2 linked regions of the Roseivirga sp. BDSF3-8 genome follow. The protein of the gene in region 2 interacts with the protein of the main gene of each other region in a pairwise test. Links are inferred from orthologs where the notes say so. Each region holds a gene or a part of one and is shown on either strand. Other genes may lie near its edges.

Region 1 (9,631 bases), 3.4 Mb from region 2 along the record:
GCAGGTTTTGGATTGGAAATGGCTGCTATTGATAAATTGCACAAATTTAGACCTAAAGACAGGAATAACCAAAGTTTGCCAAAGAGAGGATAAATAAAACCTGGAAACCGAAGGATAAAAAACGCAGGCAAATGCTATTACTAAGCACTGACTATCAATCAATTGAGTATAAGCTTGCTACCTGAATTGAGTTGAATTTTATCCACAATAGGACAAACAATAAAGGTAAAATCAGACTTATATCAGTGTGCTGTCAAGACTTAAGTCCAAATTTTTGGTTTTAAGCAAATGAGACAGGCCAACCCAAGGGTTGGCCTGTCCTGTTTATAAGGGGTTATAATTTCTTATATGTGGAGCGCCCTGTTTTCTGTTGCAGCCAGGCAGGCTTCTTTTATTGACTCTGTAAACGTAGGGTGAGCATGAGACATTCTCGCAACATCTTCAGCAGAAGCCCTGAACTCCATAGCTACTACTGCCTCAGCAATCATATCCGCTGCACGGGGTCCTATGATATGAACACCAAGTATCTCATCAGTTTCCTTGTCTGCAAGAACTTTTACAAGTCCGTCCGTATCCATACTTGCCCTGGCACGACCAGAGGCCTTGAATGGAAAAGATCCTGACTTGTATTTTCTCCCGTCTTCCTTAAGCTCTTCTTCTGTATAGCCTACGCTAGCTACTTCTGGCCATGTATAAATTACTCCGGGTATTAGTTTGTAGTTGATGTGCGGCTTCTGACCAGCCATGGTTTCTGCAACAAAGATACCTTCCTCTTCTGCCTTATGCGCCAGCATTGCGCCGCGAACAACATCACCAATAGCATATATGTTGTCAACTTTGGTTTTCAGGTTATCATCCACCTCAATTTTACCGCGCTCATCAGTAGACAGTCCGGCAGCCTCAAGATTAAGCCCTTCCGTGTATGGCTTACGTCCTATGGATAGGAGGCAATAATTACCTTTAAATTCTTTCTTCTCTCCCTTATCATCCTCAGCAGTAACTACGACTTCATCGCCTTTACGCTCAACCCCTGTTACCTTGTGTTTCAAATTAAAGTCAAAACCGAGCTTCTTAAGCACCTTTTGGAGCTCTTTACTCATTGTTTTATCCATTCCGGGAGTTATTCGATCCATAAACTCCACAACGGTGACCTTACTGCCTAAGCGACCATATACAGAACCTAACTCCATACCAATATACCCGGCACCTATAATGATTAGATGCTTAGGAACCTCTACAAGCTCCAAGGCCTCAGTGCTAGTAATAATTCTTTCCTTGTCAGGCTTTGCAAAAGGCAAATCAGATGGCTTTGAGCCAGTAGCAATAATAAATTTATCCGACTCAATAGTCTTCTCCTCTTTTCCACCTTTGATGACCAGAGTATGCTTATCCTTAAACGATCCCAATCCGGTATGTACATCAATCTTATTCTTTTTCATAAGATACTGCACACCGTCCACTGTTTGCTTTACAACACCGCGCTTTCTCTCAATCATTTGCTTGATATCGACAGAAAGTTTCGAAAGGTTAATGCCATGTTCCTTGAAGTGGTTTTGGGCATTATGGAAATGCTCGGAAGAGTCTAATAATGCCTTTGAAGGAATACATCCTACGTTCAGACAAGTACCACCAAGAACAGGATATTTCTCGACAATGGCTGTTTTTAATCCCAGCTGGGCACAGCGTATGGCTGCGACATAGCCACCCGGACCGGATCCGATAACTACGACGTCGTATTTCATGGAAGAAGGATTTAAGTAAAAGACAGAATTTAATTAAATGCTTGAAGAAAGCGGAGAAGCGAAAAATAAAGGCGGGGAACCACCCCCGCCTTAACCTATGAAAAAGAAAAAACTAAACACCCAGAAGCAACCTTGCAGGGTCTTCGAGCAAGCTCTTAACCCTGACAAGGAAGCTAACGGATTCCTTTCCGTCAATGATTCTGTGGTCGTATGAAAGGGCCAAATACATAATAGGCCTTACGACTACTTCTCCGTTTTCTACCACAGGACGCTCAACTATATTATGCATCCCTAATATCGCAGACTGCGGGGCATTTATGATGGGTGTAGACAGCATGGAGCCGAATATTCCCCCGTTAGTGATGGTAAATGTACCTCCGCTCATCTCATCAATACTAAGGCGGTTATTCTTTGCCTTAGTCGCTAATCGCACAATTTCCTTTTCAATTTGATGGAAACCGAGCTTCTCAGCATTTCGGATGACGGGAACTACCAGCCCGCGATCGGTAGACACTGCAATAGAAACATCACAGTAATCATTGAACACAATCTCATCTTGATCGATCATGGCATTTACGGCCGGAAACTCATGCAGCGCCATGCAAACTGCTTTAGTAAAGAAGGACATAAAGCCCAACCCGACCTCGTATTTATCTTTAAAAGTATCTTTATACTTTTTTCTCAATTCCATGACAGGCTGCATGTTGACCTCATTGAAGGTCGTCAGCATCGCTGTCTCGTTTTTGACAGATACTAACCTTCTTGCGATCGTTTTCCGGAGATTTGACATTTTCTCACGTCGTTGAGATCGATCAGAAGCTGATTGCTCAGGGGCTGAACCCTCACTGGTATTAGTCTCTGTCTTGGCTGGTTTTGAATCAGATGCTTTCTTATCACTCTTTTGAGCGGACATTGCATCTTCTTTCGTGATTCTCCCGTCTACTCCGGAACCTTTCACCTCATCAGGTGAAATCCCTTTTTCTTTCAGGATTTTAGCGGCAGCAGGTGAAGCGTGACCTGTAGCATAAGTGGAATTATCACTCTTGCTCCCGCTGGCAGACTGATCTTTTTCAGACACTCCACCTGAGTCTTTCTTTGAGCTTTCTTCAGCTACCTCAATTTTACACACCGGAGAACCGATTTCAAGGGTTTTTCCCTCTTCAGCTAAAATGGAAAGAAACCCGCTCGCCTCGGCTGTAAGCTCAAATGTAGCCTTATCAGATTCAATTTCTGCAATTACTTCATCTAAGTCAACAAAATCTCCATCTTTTTTTAACCAAGAAGAGATAGTGACTTCTGTAATTGACTCACCCACAGCAGGTACGGACATTTCAATAACTTCACCAGTTTTACTGGCTCCGCCATCTTGTTTCCCGTTATCCTCAGGCTGTGTTTTATCATCCTGCCCGCTTTTTTTAGCTTCAGGCTTTTCTTCACCCTCGCTATCAGCAGCGTCACCGTTTTCATCAATCTGGCAAATGAGTGCTCCGACTTCTAGCGTCTCACCCTCTTTTGCTTTGATCTTCAGTACTCCGGAGGCTTCAGCATTTAATTCAAAAGTCGCCTTATCCGACTCGAGCTCACAAATGACTTCATCCATCTCAACATAGTCTCCGTCACTTTTGAGCCATTGAGCAATGGTAACTTCGTTAATAGATTCCCCTACTGCGGGAACCTTTACTGCTATGCTCATATTATTTCAGATCTAAAGGTCGAATAATTTTTTATGAAAAACAATAATATTTTATGTCGAATTTATGCAAAAGCCTTTTCAATTATCTCTAACTGCTCTTTTGCGTGCATTTTACCATAACCTGTAGCGGGTGATGCACTGGCTTTTCGACTGATAACATCCATTTTGACATCCCGATAAACCCTCAATACAAATGACCAGGAACCCATGTTTTCAGGCTCTTCCTGAACCCATACCACCTCAGCACCTTTGTATTTATTTAATAGAAGTTCATTTATCTGGTCTTTAGGAAATGGATGAACTTGCTCCACTCTAACAAGTGCAACATCCTTACGTTTCTGCTTTTGTTGCTTTTCCTGCAGATCGTAGTAGATTTTTCCACTACACAGTACTACGCGCTTTACAGACTTAGGTTCTGCATAGTGGTCATCCAATATTTCTCTGAAATGCCCACTAAGTAATTCAGACTTTTTAGAAACCACTTTAGGGTGCCTGAGCAACGATTTTGGAGACATTACCACCAGTGGTTTACGAAACGGCCACGCAAGCTGCCTCCTTAAAAGGTGGAAGAAATTTGAAGGCTCAGTTACGTTAGCCACTATAATATTGTATTCGGCTGCTAATTGCAAAAACCTTTCGGGACGGGCATTACTATGCTCGGGGCCCTGGCCTTCGTAGCCATGAGGAAGTAATAAAACAAGACCGTTCATTCGCTGCCATTTGGTTTCTGAGCAGGTTACAAACTGATCTATCATTACCTGTGCCCCGTTGGCAAAATCTCCGAACTGAGCCTCCCAGATAACCAGAGCATTAGGATTGGCCATAGCATATCCAAATTCAAAGCCCATGGCTCCATATTCAGAAAGCAGTGAATTAAATACTCTGAACTTTCTTTCGGTACCTTCAAGGTGATTCAGGCTATTATATGCCTCACCGGTCTTAGCATCATGCAATACAGCATGGCGGTGGGAAAATGTACCTCTTTCCGAATCCTGACCTGATAACCTAACCAGCTTATTTTCAAGCATAAGAGAACCATAGGCCATAAGCTCGGCAGCGGCCCAGTTAAGCTCCTCGTTTTCGAAGAACATCTCTTTACGTTGCTTAAACTGTTTTTCTATCTGGCGGATAGGCTTGAACCCTTCAGGCAAAGAGGTAAGCGCCTTCGCTATCTTAGCATAAGCATCTTCTGAAATACCTGTCTCAGGAGATGAAGCGAAATCTTCAGGAGTAGATCTCCTAAGTTCTTTCCACTCCTTTTCCATTTGCTGATACTGGTATGGTAGAGGCTTCTGTTTTACCATGTTTAACCGGTCCTGAAGCAACTGGCGGAACTCATTATCCATTTGCTCAGCCAGCTCAGCATCCACGTCACCACGCTGTATAAGCTTTTTATTATATACCTCTCGAGGATTAGGATGCTTGGCTATAAGTCCATATAGCTTAGGCTGAGTGAATTTTGGCTCATCGCTTTCATTATGACCATGTCTGCGATAGCAAACCATATCAATAAAGATGTCGCGGTTAAATTTCTGCCGGAACTCTATTGCGAGGTTCATACAAAATACCACCGCCTCAGGATCATCTCCATTCACGTGTAAAACAGGTGCATCAATAATTTTGGCTACATCTGTACAATAAATACTGGAACGGGCATCATCATAATCAGTAGTAAAACCAACCTGATTATTGATGACGAAATGAATAGTACCACCAGTGTAATAGCCTTTAAGCTTTGACATTTGCGTCACTTCATACACGATACCTTGTCCGGCAATAGCTGCATCACCATGAATAAGGATAGGGAGTACAGAATCCTCATCATCATCGTACTCAATATCTATCTTTGCCCGGCAAAAGCCTTCAACCACAGGGTTTACAGCCTCCAGGTGGCTGGGGTTGGGTGCCAATTTAAGATTCACCTTTTTACCTGAAGTTGTTTCAACTTCAGAGCTGAAACCCATATGGTACTTAACGTCACCGTCTCCCATGGTTAGATCAGGATCGGCCTTACCTTCAAATTCGTTAAATATCTGCTCATAGGTCTTGCCCATGATATTCGCCAGTACGTTAAGACGGCCACGGTGAGCCATGCCTATAACGACTTCTTTAATACCAGAGTCTCCCCCTTTATTAATTGCTGCGTCAAGAGCAGCGATTGTGGTTTCGCCCCCTTCCAGAGAAAACCGCTTCTGTCCGAGGTATTTTGTATGTAGAAAGTTCTCAAAGACGACAGCCTCATTCAACTTTCTTAAGATGCGCTTTTTCTCATCTGAAGAAGGGTTGAAATGAAGTGCTTCATGTTCGCTTTTATCCTTAAACCATTGTAAGATTTCAGGCTCCCGGATATACATGTACTCAAAGCCTACGGTGCCTTCATAAATATACTTTAAGGCACCAATAATCTTTTCCAGACTGGCTTTTCCGATTCCGATTAATTTTCCCGCTTCGAATTCCTTTCCAGGGTCACAATTCTCCAGGCCGAAATCCTCAGGATCAAGGATGGCTTTATGATCACGACGCTTTCTAACAGGGTTGGTATTAGACCTTAAATGTCCCCGCGTGCGATAAGCGTGAATCAGGTCACGCACGGCGATTTCATCGGGGTCTGAAGAATCAATACTTACCGACTCACCATTGGCATCAAAGTCTGTTTTATTGAATTCAAAGCCTTCAAAAAAGATCTGCCAGGTTTTATCTACAGAGGTGGGATCGGACTTGTAGCTTTTATATAGTTCATCTATATATGAAACATGGGCGTTTGCTATATAGGAGTATTTATCCATACGGGCTTTGCAGAAAGATTTATTTAACAAAGATAAGAAATCGAATTTGGATGAAAAAACCGTTAAAACGGTTATACGGTTTAAGACATTAATTTACTGTTTGACAACCTCTTATCCGCAAAGCTAAACTAGCCGCGCCTATTAATGTTGTATCTCCATACCAGTTTGCGAGTAAACTAAGGACACATGTGGCATCAATAAAAAAAATTCATATCTTTGCGCTTTAATTTAAAATGCGGACGGGTTCCGCGATCAACGTAAACACGTTAATAAAATGGCTGTTAGAATCAGACTAGCGCGTCGAGGACGCAAAGCGAAGCCTATCTACGATGTAGTTGTGGCCGACTCGAGGTCTCCCCGTGATGGAAGGTTTATTGAAAAAATAGGCCTTTACAATCCGAACACCGACCCTGCAACCGTAGATATTGATACGGAAAAAGCATTTGAATGGGTAATGAAAGGTGCCCAACCAAGTGATACAGTTAGGGCCATGTTATCTTATCGTGGTGTAATGTACCGCAAGCACCTACAGCATGGTGTTTTAAAAGGTGCTATAACGCAGGAAGAAGCAGATAAACGCTTTGAAGAATGGTCTAAATCCAAGGAAGAAAAAATCCAGGGTAAAATTGACCGTCTGGCAAGTGAAAAATCGAAAGCTGCTGCTGAACGCCGTGAAGCTGAGGCAAAAGTGAAAGAAGCCAGAGCTGAAGCACTCCGTCAGAAGCAAGCTGAAGCAGAAGCTGCTGATGCACCTGCTGAGGAAGGTGAAGAGGCTGCCGGTGAAGAAAGCACTGCCGCAGAAGGTGGAGAAACTGCTGAAGAAACAAAAGAATAATCCTCTGCCATGCAGAAAGATGATTGCTACCAACTAGGGTATGTGATCCGAAAGCATGGTACAAAGGGAGAAGTTCAGGCTTTCCTGGATGTAGATGATCCGGAAGCTTATGAAGAATTGGAATCAGTGTTTGTTCTCAAAGAGGGCGATACACTGATTCCTTTTTTCATTGATACCATTGAGATCCGGGGCCAAAAAGCTGTCATCAAGTTTGAAGACATTGAGACGGTGCCGGAGGCAGAAAAAATGGTCGGAAGCCAACTTTATTTACCCCTGGAGGTACTTCCCGAACTTTCGGATAACCAATTTTATTATCATGAGGTGATCGGATACACTGTAGTGGACAAAACATTGGGTCCTATGGGTACGGTCAAAAGTTTCATCACTCTGGGGCCACAACACCTCATGGAGATGGATTATAAAGAGAAACAGGTACTCATCCCCGTAACTGACCATATTGTTATCCGGCCGGACAGGGAGAGTAGTATTATTCATGTGGATTTGCCGGAAGGGTTATTAGATATTTATCTCTAACACGATGCGGATAGACATAATAACTGTTGTACCAGAATTACTGTCAGGACCATTTAGCCACTCTATACTAAAACGGGCGATAGATAAGGGCCTTGTTGAAGTAAATGTAATTAACCTTAGAGAGTATGCCACCAACAAGCATAAGCAGGTAGACGATTATGCATATGGTGGAGGAGCAGGGATGGTACTTATGGCAGAGCCTGTAGTAAAATGCATTGAAAAGCTTCAGGAAGAGCGGACTTATGATGACATTATATATATGAGTCCGGATGGAGAGCCATTTATTCAAAGAGTCGCTAATCAATTGGCCCTGAAAAAAAACCTTATCCTGCTCTGTGGTCATTACAAAGGAATTGACGAACGCATCAGAGAGCACTTTATCACCCGGGAAATAAGTATTGGTGACTTTGTGCTATCCGGCGGAGAATTAGCAGCGGCAGTTGTAGCAGATGCTGTCATTCGGCTTCTACCCGGGGTCATAAGCGACGAGACTTCTGCACTTACTGATAGTTTTCAGGATGGCCTTGTGGCTCCGCCTGTGTATACAAGACCGGCAGACTTCCGGGGGCATACAGTTCCTAAAATTCTCTTATCGGGGCATGAGGCTAAAATAGAAGCCTGGAGGTTTGAAAAGGCGGTAGAGAGGACAAAGCAACGCCGACCAGACCTATTTAATAATGACAGCCTTAATTCATAAAGAAATATTCAGACAAAGCTTTACATTCCAAATAAATGGAGTATCTTTGCAGTTCCGTTTTTGGGCACTGAGAAAAATCCAGAAATCATGAGCGATTTACTGAAAATAGTTGAGCAAGAGTATCAGGAGGCTAGAAATAACCACCCTGATTTTAATGCCGGAGATACGATCAACGTTCACGTAAAGATCAAAGAAGGTAACAAAGAGCGTATTCAGCAGTACCAGGGTACTGTTATCCAGCGTCGTAACAAAAATTCAAACGGTGAAACATTCACTGTTCGTAAGATATCGAACGGTGTTGGAGTAGAGCGTATTTTCCCCATTCTTTCTCCAAGTATCGAAAAGATCGAGGTTATAAGAAGAGGTAAAGTTCGTCGCGCTCGCCTGTTTTATCTACGTGGCCGTCAGGGTAAAGCTGCCAGAATCAAAGAAAAGCTGCGCCGTTAATCATGATCTTTCCGTAAAAAGAAATTTGAAAGCCAACATAAATGTTGGCTTTTTTTGTTATTACCCTAATTGATAATCCACTCATTATCAAACTCATGACTCATATTACATTTTATAAATACCAAGGCACTGGAAATGATTTTGTCATGATCGACAACAGAAGCCAGGCTATCAGTCGTGACAACCTTTCTTTAATAAGGCAATTGTGCGACAGACGATTCGGTATCGGAGCAGATGGATTGATTATGATTGAGAATCATCCGGAAGCAGATTTTGAAATGGTATATTTCAATGCAGATGGGTCTATGAGTATGTGCGGCAATGGTGCACGATGTGCTGTCATGTTTGCCCGGCAATTAAAAATAATTGAAAATACCACCGTTTTCATAGCAATAGATGGAAGGCACTCTGCATTTATCAAGGATGGGCTAGTACACTTGTTAATGGGAAAACCCGGCCCGGTAATAACGAGAGATACTGACAGGTTTGTTGACACCGGAAGTCCACATCATATTCGGTTTGTAAAGAACCTTCAGGAGTATGACGTAGTAACTTTGGGTAGAAAGATCAGGTATGGCGTACCCTATTTGCAGGAAGGCACTAATGTAAACTTCGTAGAGGACAGCGGAGGGGAATTCAGCGTACGCACCTATGAACGCGGCGTAGAGGATGAAACGTACAGCTGTGGCACGGGAGTAACAGCCGTTGCCCTGGCTCTGTCATCGGAAAAAGCCTATCCCTCACCTATAAAAATCAAAACCCGAGGGGGGCAACTACAGGTATCATTTGAGGAAAAAAATGGTCAGTTTGATAATGTTTACCTTATTGGTCCGGCCAAATTTGTATTTGAGGGTATAATCAACCCTGAAATTTTGTAGGGAAGGTAATTATGGCTAG
Region 2 (9,296 bases):
GGATATATTGCAGGAGGCTTTTATTAAAGTATTCAAAAACATAGAAACCTTCCGTAAGGAGTCCTCACTTTTCTTCTGGATCAAAAAAATCCTGGTCAATACCGCACTAAACCATCAAAGAAGTAAGCTTTATATGTACCCCATGGTAGATGTAGATGAAATGCGGTCTCTTCAGCAACAGGAAACAACGCTTTCAGGCTATAGATATCAGGAATTACTCGGATTCATCCATCGGTTACCGGATGGGTGCCGGGTAATATTTAACTTGTTTGCAATAGAAGGATACGGGCATAAGGAAATAGCTAAAATGCTGAATATTTCAGAAGGGACGTCAAAATCCCAGTATAGCAGAGCGAGGCTATTACTAAAGGAAATGATCAATAGTGAGGATGAGTTGAGGTATGGAACGTTCAAATAAACCGTCAGATTTCGAAAGGGAGTGGCATGACGCATTTGAAGGTGCTTCCAGAACTCCATCTCCTGGTGTATGGGAAGGTATTGAATCTTCCCTGGATAATAAAAAGTCACGCAAAGCAGCCTGGGTTTGGTGGGTAGCAGCCTCTTTATTTCTCGTTGTTTCAGTAGGGGGAGGTGTCCTTTTATTTAATAATGGCGGGGGAGATCAACTTGCAACTGAACAAACGATGAATAGCGAACAGGAGTTATTGGAACCTAGTCATTCCCCCCAAGCTGACATCGATAACGCCGCTTCGGATAATAAATCAGGTCAGGGTCCCCAGTCCGGTCAGATAAATGGAAGTTCTCTTGCACAGAATAATGCAGACCAGCAAACCGGGATAGTCCACACAAGTGGTGATCTTGCTTCAGGTGCCGTAGAGAATGTGGTGGTGGAGACAGGAGATGAAAATAGGAGGCTAAATGCCTCTGCTAACCAGGAAGATCGAATAGAAGCCTATCAGGATGAAGCAACGCATGACCCGATGGAAACTACCACAGGCTCAGTTTATGCCTTTAACGAAATAAATAAGGAGCTACTTAATTCACCTGCCAGTCTTACTACTAAAGGCCCGTTTTTGCTTCCTGTCAACCTTCAGACTGTAGCCATTACGGTATATCGGGTACCTGATAATACCATGTTTGAAAAGCTGGAGGAAGAGAGGACAGTGAAGTCCTGGGAAAAGGAAAAGCTTTGGACAGGGTTGAGTTTTGCCGGAGGCAGCTTTGATCCATCATTTAATGAAAGACCCGGGGCAGAATTACCCTCTGTTCAGTTCGGTAAAAAAGGAGGTGGGGCACGTCTGGAAGAGCCCGACATAGACCAGGAAATACAGCCCACCTTTAGTTATGATATGAACTTTAATGTGGCGGGCATGCTGGGTAAGCATTTTGTCTGGCAAAGCGGCCTTTCCTATCAGCGGATGAATGCCACAAGTAATACTACCCTGGTGTTTCAGGATGTTCCCAGCCAGCTGAAATATCCTATATTATTGTCAAATGCTGATGCACCACAGAGTGAAGGTTATAAGCAAATAGAATGGATAAATACCGATACGAAAACGACTAACTCTTTTGAGTTTCTGACAGTGCCGGTAAAGCTTGGCTACGTATTTGGCGGAGAGAAGGTGCAGTTCCTGCTTTCCTCAGGTATTTCTGCAAACTTCTTCTTAGCCAATACGATAACTTCGGATAACCCCTCAGCCTACGGCAGCTTTGAGACCAGACGTGGAGATGAAAACAACCCCTTTAAAAGCATGACGATCAATGGGGTGCTTAGCGGGGAGTTATTGTATCGGATTACGCCGGATTTCAGCATTTCTGCGGGCCCTATGTACCAACATTCACTGGATAACCTGGCGGAGGAAGGTGCTTTATTTGATAGTAAGCCTAGCAGCTTCCTTATCTCAACAGGAATTAAATATCATATTAGATGAAAAAAAATTCTGCTCATTCCAACCTTTTAACAAAAGGCTGTGTCTGAGGGGTAGCAATCTTTCGGAACGGATTGCGAGCGTTTAGCTATTTTGGACTGCAAAAATCCTGTGGGGCAAACGGCTCCACCGGATTTTTTTAGATGAAAACAATAAGCTTGTTTAAGATACTCTTTACGAGGCTAATGTCCGTAAATTGATTATGAGGAGAATGCTACTACTTAAGCCGGAAATGAATTCCGGCTTTTTTTATGTCTCTAGCTAAGTTTTTCTTCCATTTCGTCGATTTCCATGGCCACAGATTCCCACTTTTCTGTCTGCTCTTCCATCAGTTTTTTTACTCCGTCATACTTCTCGTTTACTTCAAGAAGCTTGTCGGGATCACCATAAATGTCTGGTTTGGCCATTTTCTCTTCCAGTTCCTTCTTCTCCTTTTCCAGCTTGGCTATCTGCTGCTCATGCTCTTCCATTGACTTCTGAAGCTTCTTGAGCGAACGTTGAAGCTCTTTATATTCTTCCTGCTGAGCCTGGTTTCGACTAGGTTTTTCCTCCTTTTTAGGCTTTTCTTTTTTTTCTTCAGCCGGGGGAGGGGCTACCTGCGAGCGCCAGTACAAGTATTCCTTATAAGTGCCAGGGTATTCTTTGATCTCCTTATCCTCTATATACCAAATCTTATTGGCTACCTCATTTATGAAGTGGCGATTGTGTGATACGACTACATAGGTGCCTTGATATTGCTGCAACGCCTGGATCAGGATATTCTCAGAGATCATATCCAGGTGGTTTGTCGGTTCATCAAGCATCAGGAAGTTAGCTTCCGATATGATGGTCTTTGCCAGAGCTACCCTTGACTTTTCTCCTCCTGATAAAACCTTGATCTTTTTGTGTACTTCTTCATCAGAGAAGAGGAAGCAGCCCAGTACAGCCCTAAGTTCCTGTTCTGTCTTACCGCTGCCGGCTTGTTTTAGCTCTTCAATGATTTCGTTATCAATATTCAGACTTTCCAGTTGGTGCTGCGCAAAAAAGGCTGTTATCACATTATATCCTTCCTTACGTAAGCCTGCATGCTTTTCCATTCCGAAGATAATGCGTAGCAGGGTAGATTTACCCTTACCATTGGCACCAATCAGCGCAATCTTATCTCCACGCATAATACGGGCATCTGTACTTTCCAGTAACTCCAAGTCGCCATAGCCTTTGCTGATATCTTCCAGCTCCATTACTTGCTTACCCGATTGCTGATTGAAGCGGAAATCGAAGTTTATAGCGACATTAGTGTCTGTAACTTCTTCTACCCGATCCATTTTTTCCAGGGCCTTAACGCGGGATTGTACCTGGCGTGCTTTAGTGGCTTTACTACGGAAGCGCTCGATAAACCGTTCGGTTTGCTTGATCTTTTGCTGTTGATTTTCAAAGGCATTCTGCTGAATTTCATCCCGCATAGCCTTCTCTTCTACGAAGAACGTGTAGTTGCCAGAGTACTGGTTCAACTGCTGCTGGGATACTTCTACTATGGAGGTGATGGTATTATCCAGGAACTGGCGGTCGTGGGACACGACGATAATGGCGCCTTCGTAGTTGCGCAGGTAGTTTTCCACCCATTGGATAGAAGGAAGATCAAGGTGGTTGGTAGGCTCATCAAGCATGAGCAGGCTGGGCTTTTCCAAAAGTAACTTTGCCAGCATCACTCGCATGCGCCAACCGCCACTGAACTCCTGCAGGGGCCTTTCAAGGTCTTCCGTACGAAAACCAATGCCTTCCAGTATTTCTTCGGCCCGGGACTGCAGGGTGTAGCCCTCCATGGCCTCAAACTTTTCCTGAAGTTTTGCCAGCTTGTCTACCAACTCATCCCTGTAGTTGGTTTCCATTTCCTTCAGCGTTTCATTAATTTTTTCCTGAACATATAATGCCTCGGCAAAGGCACCCATGGCCACGCTTAGTATAGACTCTGAAGATTGATAGCTAAGTAAGTCCTGATTAAGAAAACCGATGCTACAGTCATTCCCATAGCTGATTTCACCTCCGTCAGGTGTGTACTCACCTGTTATCAGTCTTAGCAGGGTACTTTTTCCTGTACCATTCAAGCCAATAAGGCCTATCTTATCTTTAGGTTTGATGTGAAGGTTAGCCTCTTCGTACAGAGGTCGGTCGCCGATGTAGTATGACAGGTTATTTATAGAAAGCATAGAGCAAAGTTACGTTGCTAGAATGACAGTATGAAACGGGGCTATCATAAACAATCTTCATTGCGTATAATTGTGTAGTTTGAAACTGAAACTCTAACTATGCCTACATTCAGAAATTTACTCATACTGGCCGTGCTTTGTTTTTTTTCTGCCTGTGATTCCGGTTCAGAAGAGTCCGGAGCTGTTACTGATGATGATCAGGTAAAGGAGCAGGATAATGGTGATATGAACGCCGGTGGTCAGGATATTGTCATTGATTCGCTTCCACTCGAAACGATCATTTTGCCAGAAGGCTTTAAAATAGCTCATTATGCTACCGGAGTAGAAAATGCGCGCTCTCTTGCTATGGGAAAAAACGGAACAATCTTCGTGTCCAGTCGCAAACATGATGAGGTACGCGCGCTGCGTGATACGGACGGTGATATGGTAGCAGATAAGATGTGGGTAGTGGCCAGTGGCCTGAATACTCCTAATGGAGTTGCTTTCAGGGAGGGAGATCTCTATATAGCGGAAATTAGCAGGATATTAAAGCTGAGTGACATAGAGAATAACCTGGAGACGCCTGGAGAGCCAGAAGTAATCTATGATGAGTATCCTTCCGACACACATCATGGATGGAAGTATATTGCATTTGGTCCGGATGGCAAACTGTATGTGCCTGTAGGTGCACCCTGCAATATTTGTGAAAGTGACTCTATTTACGCATCCATTACGAGAATGAATCCTGATGGCACGGATATGGAAATTTTCGTCCATGGCGTGAGAAACTCTGTTGGGTTTGACTGGAACCCGCAGACTAATGAGCTGTGGTTTACAGACAATGGGCGCGATATGCTGGGAGATAACATGCCGCCCTGTGAGTTAAACAGGGCACCTGAGAAAGGCATGCATTTTGGCTATCCATACTGCCACGGAGGCACGATCAGTGATCCGGAATTTGGCAGTAAGTATGACTGTAGCCGTTTTACAGCTCCTGCACAAAACTTAGGGCCGCATGTGGCGCCACTAGGTATGAAGTTTTACCGGGGTAATAAGTTTCCGGAACAGTATCGCCGGAATATTTTCATAGCTGAACACGGGAGCTGGAACCGGTCTGAAAAGATAGGTTACCGTGTAACGATGGTGCCTGTAGTGGACAATTCAGAAGCATCAGGATATAAGGTGTTTGCCGAAGGCTGGCTTAACGATGCAGAACAGGAAGCCTGGGGCAGACCGGTAGACCTGTTAGAAATGCCTGACGGCTCATTTTTATTGTCTGACGATAAGGCAAACGCAGTTTATCGTATATACTATGAAGGGTGAGTTTTCTTGTCTTCTTTGCGGGGGTTAAATGACTCACGGCCGGTAAGGAGGTCTTTGAACATGATGAAATCCGATGCCAGGCTATAGGCTGGATACTGAAAGGTGGCTGGCTTATTTTTTTCAAAAAAGAAATGACCAACCCAGGCAAAGCCATAGCCTACAAGGGGTATCAACAGTAATCCCCACCATGTTTGCGTGGCCAGAGCCCATATAAGTATGCCGAAGAGGAGGGAAGTGCCGATAAAGTGAAGGGTGCGGCAGGTAGGGTCTTGGTGCTCTGAGAGGTAAAAAGGGTAAAATTCCTTTAGACTTGTAAATCGCTTTTCGGTGGCCATGGCTTTACTGTTTATTCCCAAATGCAATATAAAAAATAAAGGCGTTCCGTGAGGAGCGCCTTATCTTTTGTTTCTACGATTCGCCGGGCTTACTGAGGCTCAATAGGAATAGTAACTTTAGTTCGGTCCCAGATCATGTTCATGGACACACTATCTTTATTGAGGTCGAAGGTGATGGTGAAGGGCTCATAAGCCACATCGGTTTTTTCTACGGGTACCTCAAAGGTGAAGAGGTTCAACTCTTCATTATATTTAAATGCGCCCCACTGTCCGAGATCGGTATTGACTATGACAGTCCAGCTATCTTCATTTGGAATGGTAAATATTGCGTAGGTTCCTGCGGGGAGCTCTTTTCCTCCGAAAATGACATCTTCGGTAAGAGTAATCTCTGTAGCCTCATTGGCTCCGGTACGCCACACCTCGCCATAGGGTACGAGACCGCCGAATATGTCGCGACCTCTCATATGGGGTCTGCTATAGACAACTTTCATATACAGGTCGTTGAGCTTAACAGACACAACCTCGAGTGGGCTGGGTTCGGGAGTAAGTGAATCCTGCGCCATAGTGGGAGCAAGGCCTAATCCGATGCAGCAAATTGCAAGTAAAAATATGCGACGTAGCATGGCAATGGTATTTAAAATTACTTTTGCGCTAAAGGCAGTAAATATAGGTATTCTTTTCTATTTTCGATTTCGAATATCGTGCCAAACATAGTGAAGAGGGATGGAGAAGCCTGATTTTGATGACATTTTTATGGAGCTGGCTGTAAACCTTGCCAAGCGCTCACATTGTGTGCGCCGGCATGTGGGAGCAGTGCTCACAAAAGACACGAGAATTATTAGTATTGGATACAATGGTCCGCCTTCAGGTACGCACAACTGCGATGTGGAATGGCCGGATGAGGGCTGTGCCCTGGACCGTAAGGGAAGTTGCTCTCTGGCTATACATGCAGAGCAGAATGCGATACTCTATGCAGTGAAAAACAATGCTTCCGTGGAGGGGTCTACCTTGTATGTGACCCTGGCTCCCTGCCTGGCTTGCGCCCGTATCATTTACAGTATGGGGATTATCCGCGTTATCTTCCTTAAGTCTTATGCAGCCTATAAAGGTATTACGCAGGAAGAAGGGGTGGATTTTTTAGAAAGGTTTGGTGTGGAGGTGGAACAATATAGAGGTAGCCTGGAGAACGTGTCGCCACTGGTCTAGGCTACCTCAAATGATGTTGACTTCAGGGCGGATCCCAATCCCGAATTTTTCCTTTACGGACGCTTGAATGGATTTAGCAAGTTCTACCACTTCATGACCTTGCGCGCCGCCATGGTTCACCAATACCAATGCCTGCCGGTCATGTACTCCTGTATGACCTACTCGTTTGCCTTTCCATCCGGCCTGCTCAATGAGCCATCCTGCCGGTACTTTAATGGTGCCGTCAGATTGGGGGTAGTGGGGAACCTCCGGGAAAGCCGCCTGAAGTCTATTAAACTCTTCAATGGAGATAACCGGATTTTTGAAAAAGCTGCCGGCATTTCCGATTACGCGTGGGTCGGGTAGTTTACTTTGCCTTATATGGATGACAGCGTCACTGATAGCACGGGTGGATAATTCGGTAATGTTTCGTTCTTCCAGCACCTGCTTGATGGCTCCGTAAGAGGTGTTGAAAGAAGGCTGATTATTCAACCTGAGGGTGACATGAGTGATGATGTGACGCCCCTTGAGTTCTTTCTTGAAAATGCTTTCACGGTATCCGAAGTGGCAGGTATCATGATCGAAATGCTCCACTTTGCCTGATGATATTTCCACGGCTTCAAGCTTTTCGAAGACTTCGCAAAGCTCCACGCCATAGGCGCCAATATTTTGCATAGGGGCGGCACCGACAGTGCCAGGAATAAGCGATAGGTTTTCGACTCCACTTAGGCCACGATCAATGGTATTCAGTACAAATTGGTGCCAATTTTCCCCGGCGCCAATCCTGAGCCAGGTATGAGCTTCATCCTTCCTGATCTCTTCAATGCCTTTGATGTTCATTTTTATCACGATGCCATCAAAGTGACCAGTCATCAGTACATTACTGCCACCGCCCAGGATTAGCTTGGTGGCGTCCAGGTACCGTGAATCCTTGAGAAGCTTTTGCAGATCGGCTACGGAAGTAACCTCGGCAAAATATTTGGCATCGGCTTCAATGCCAAAGGAGTTGTAGGGCTTTAAAGAGACGTTTTCCTGTACCTGCATACGATAGTGTGCGTCAGTTTTCTGAATGAACGTGGCAAAGATAGTAGGGTAGTGGCTAATTCCCTGATTAGTCACCAAATATGCGTACCTGTTTTGCGGTAATCAGGAGTATGCTTAAGCTAACAACAGCTGTAAGCAGATAAATAGCTGCTTCTGTCCATTCCATGAAGATGACTTTACCAATGAGAAAGAGGGTGGAATAGGCCATAATAATGGCGCTAAGCCAGCAGATGGTAAGTTTGCGAAGCCTGGCCCAGCTACTTTTACTCGTGTCTGCATCTTGAAAAGGTCCCCACCAGCCGTCGGGTCTGATCCGTTCGTAAAATGCCTTTAGGTGCTGCCTGTCTGTGGGGCGGGTCAGGAAGGTTACTACAAGCCAGGCGATGCTGGTAGTGATCAGTATGAATACAAAGCTTTCGGGAAACTCGAGATTCAGCCAATAGTGGCCTGCCAGATAAGCTAGCAGCGGGAAGATGGTAGCGGTGATTTCACTGTAGGCATTGACGCGCCACCAGAACCAGCGCAGAATCAGGACCAGACCGAGCCCTGCACCGGCCTCGAGCAAAAGCTTCCATACGCCTTCTATGGTTTCAATGTGTGAAGTGATGAATAGCGCCACAGCCATAACGAGAATGGTGCCTATACGTGAGGCAAGTAGAAGCTGCTTATTGCCCGCCTTGGTAAACCGCTTGACGATGTCATTCACAAGGTAACTGGTACCCCAGTTTAGCTGTGTGGATATTGTACTCATATAGGCGGCAAAAAAGGCTACAAGCAACAATCCGCGTAGGCCAGGAGGGAGGAAATCCCGCATGGCCATTACAAATCCTAATTTTTTATCTGCAGCAGGTAGCTCAGGATATAGTACTATGGCGCTGAGGCCTACCAGTATCCAGGGCCACGGGCGAAGGCAGTAGTGGGCTATCTGGAAGAAAAGGGTGGCGTATACGGCGTGCTTTTCATTTTTGGCGCTCATCATCCGCTGAGCTATGTAGCCCCCGCCGCCAGGTTCGCTGCCGGGGTACCAGCTTGCCCACCATTGCAGACCCACAAAGGTGAGAAAACTACCGAGACTGAGCGCCAGGACTGTACCTGAGCTTTCCTCGCTTCCGATGGTCGGGAAGAGGTTGAGAGTGCCATCGGGCAGGGCTGTTTTTAAACCCTCGATGCCTCCGATATCTTCGCTGTTAATGACCAGTACGGCAAGGATAATACAGCCAGCCATGGCGATGGTGAACTGGATAAGGTCGGTAAAGGCTACCCCGAGCAGTCCGGAAAGGCTGCTGTAAAGAGTGACGAGTATCATGGCTCCGGCGATGTACCAGATAAGCATGTCTTCGGGAATATCGAAAAAT

Evidence for each region.
Region 1: the proteins of AB9P05_RS23620 (region 2) and AB9P05_RS10010 interact in binary tests that used the Escherichia coli proteins (3 or more experiments, as listed by UniProt). The link is inferred for Roseivirga sp. BDSF3-8 from one-to-one orthologs.

The regions. Positions count from the first base shown.
Region 1 is NZ_JBGNFV010000001.1:2,404,927-2,414,557, reverse strand. What follows is about bases 3,298-6,552. They hold AB9P05_RS10010 (2-oxoglutarate dehydrogenase E1 component), read right to left. Parts: upstream 6,222-6,552; coding sequence 3,498-6,221; downstream 3,298-3,497. Other genes in these bases: AB9P05_RS10005 (30S ribosomal protein S16), read left to right, coding at 6,496-6,552; odhB (2-oxoglutarate dehydrogenase complex dihydrolipoyllysine-residue succinyltransferase), read right to left, coding at 3,298-3,435. In the rest of the region: lpdA (dihydrolipoyl dehydrogenase), read right to left, coding at 345-1,742; more of odhB, read right to left, coding at 1,855-3,297; more of AB9P05_RS10005, read left to right, coding at 6,553-7,056; ribosome maturation factor RimM, read left to right, coding at 7,066-7,590; tRNA (guanosine(37)-N1)-methyltransferase TrmD, read left to right, coding at 7,595-8,287; rplS (50S ribosomal protein L19), read left to right, coding at 8,375-8,734; dapF (diaminopimelate epimerase), read left to right, coding at 8,776-9,612. UniProt on the Escherichia coli protein: E1 component of the 2-oxoglutarate dehydrogenase (OGDH) complex which catalyzes the decarboxylation of 2-oxoglutarate, the first step in the conversion of 2-oxoglutarate to succinyl-CoA and CO(2).
Region 2 is NZ_JBGNFV010000001.1:5,787,245-5,796,540, reverse strand. Bases 1,612-4,531 are described here. They hold AB9P05_RS23620 (ABC-F family ATP-binding cassette domain-containing protein), read right to left. Parts: upstream 4,076-4,531; coding sequence 2,147-4,075; downstream 1,612-2,146. Other genes in these bases: AB9P05_RS23615 (sorbosone dehydrogenase family protein), read left to right, coding at 4,175-4,531; AB9P05_RS23625 (hypothetical protein), read left to right, coding at 1,612-1,892. In the rest of the region: AB9P05_RS23630 (RNA polymerase sigma factor), read left to right, coding at 1-418; more of AB9P05_RS23625, read left to right, coding at 402-1,611; more of AB9P05_RS23615, read left to right, coding at 4,532-5,377; AB9P05_RS23610 (Mpo1-like protein), read right to left, coding at 5,365-5,733; AB9P05_RS23605 (DUF2911 domain-containing protein), read right to left, coding at 5,802-6,335; AB9P05_RS23600 (cytidine/deoxycytidylate deaminase family protein), read left to right, coding at 6,436-6,918; murB (UDP-N-acetylmuramate dehydrogenase), read right to left, coding at 6,925-8,016; AB9P05_RS23590 (sodium:solute symporter family protein), read right to left, coding at 8,009-9,296. UniProt on the Escherichia coli protein: Genetic data indicate it may be involved in ribosome assembly or function.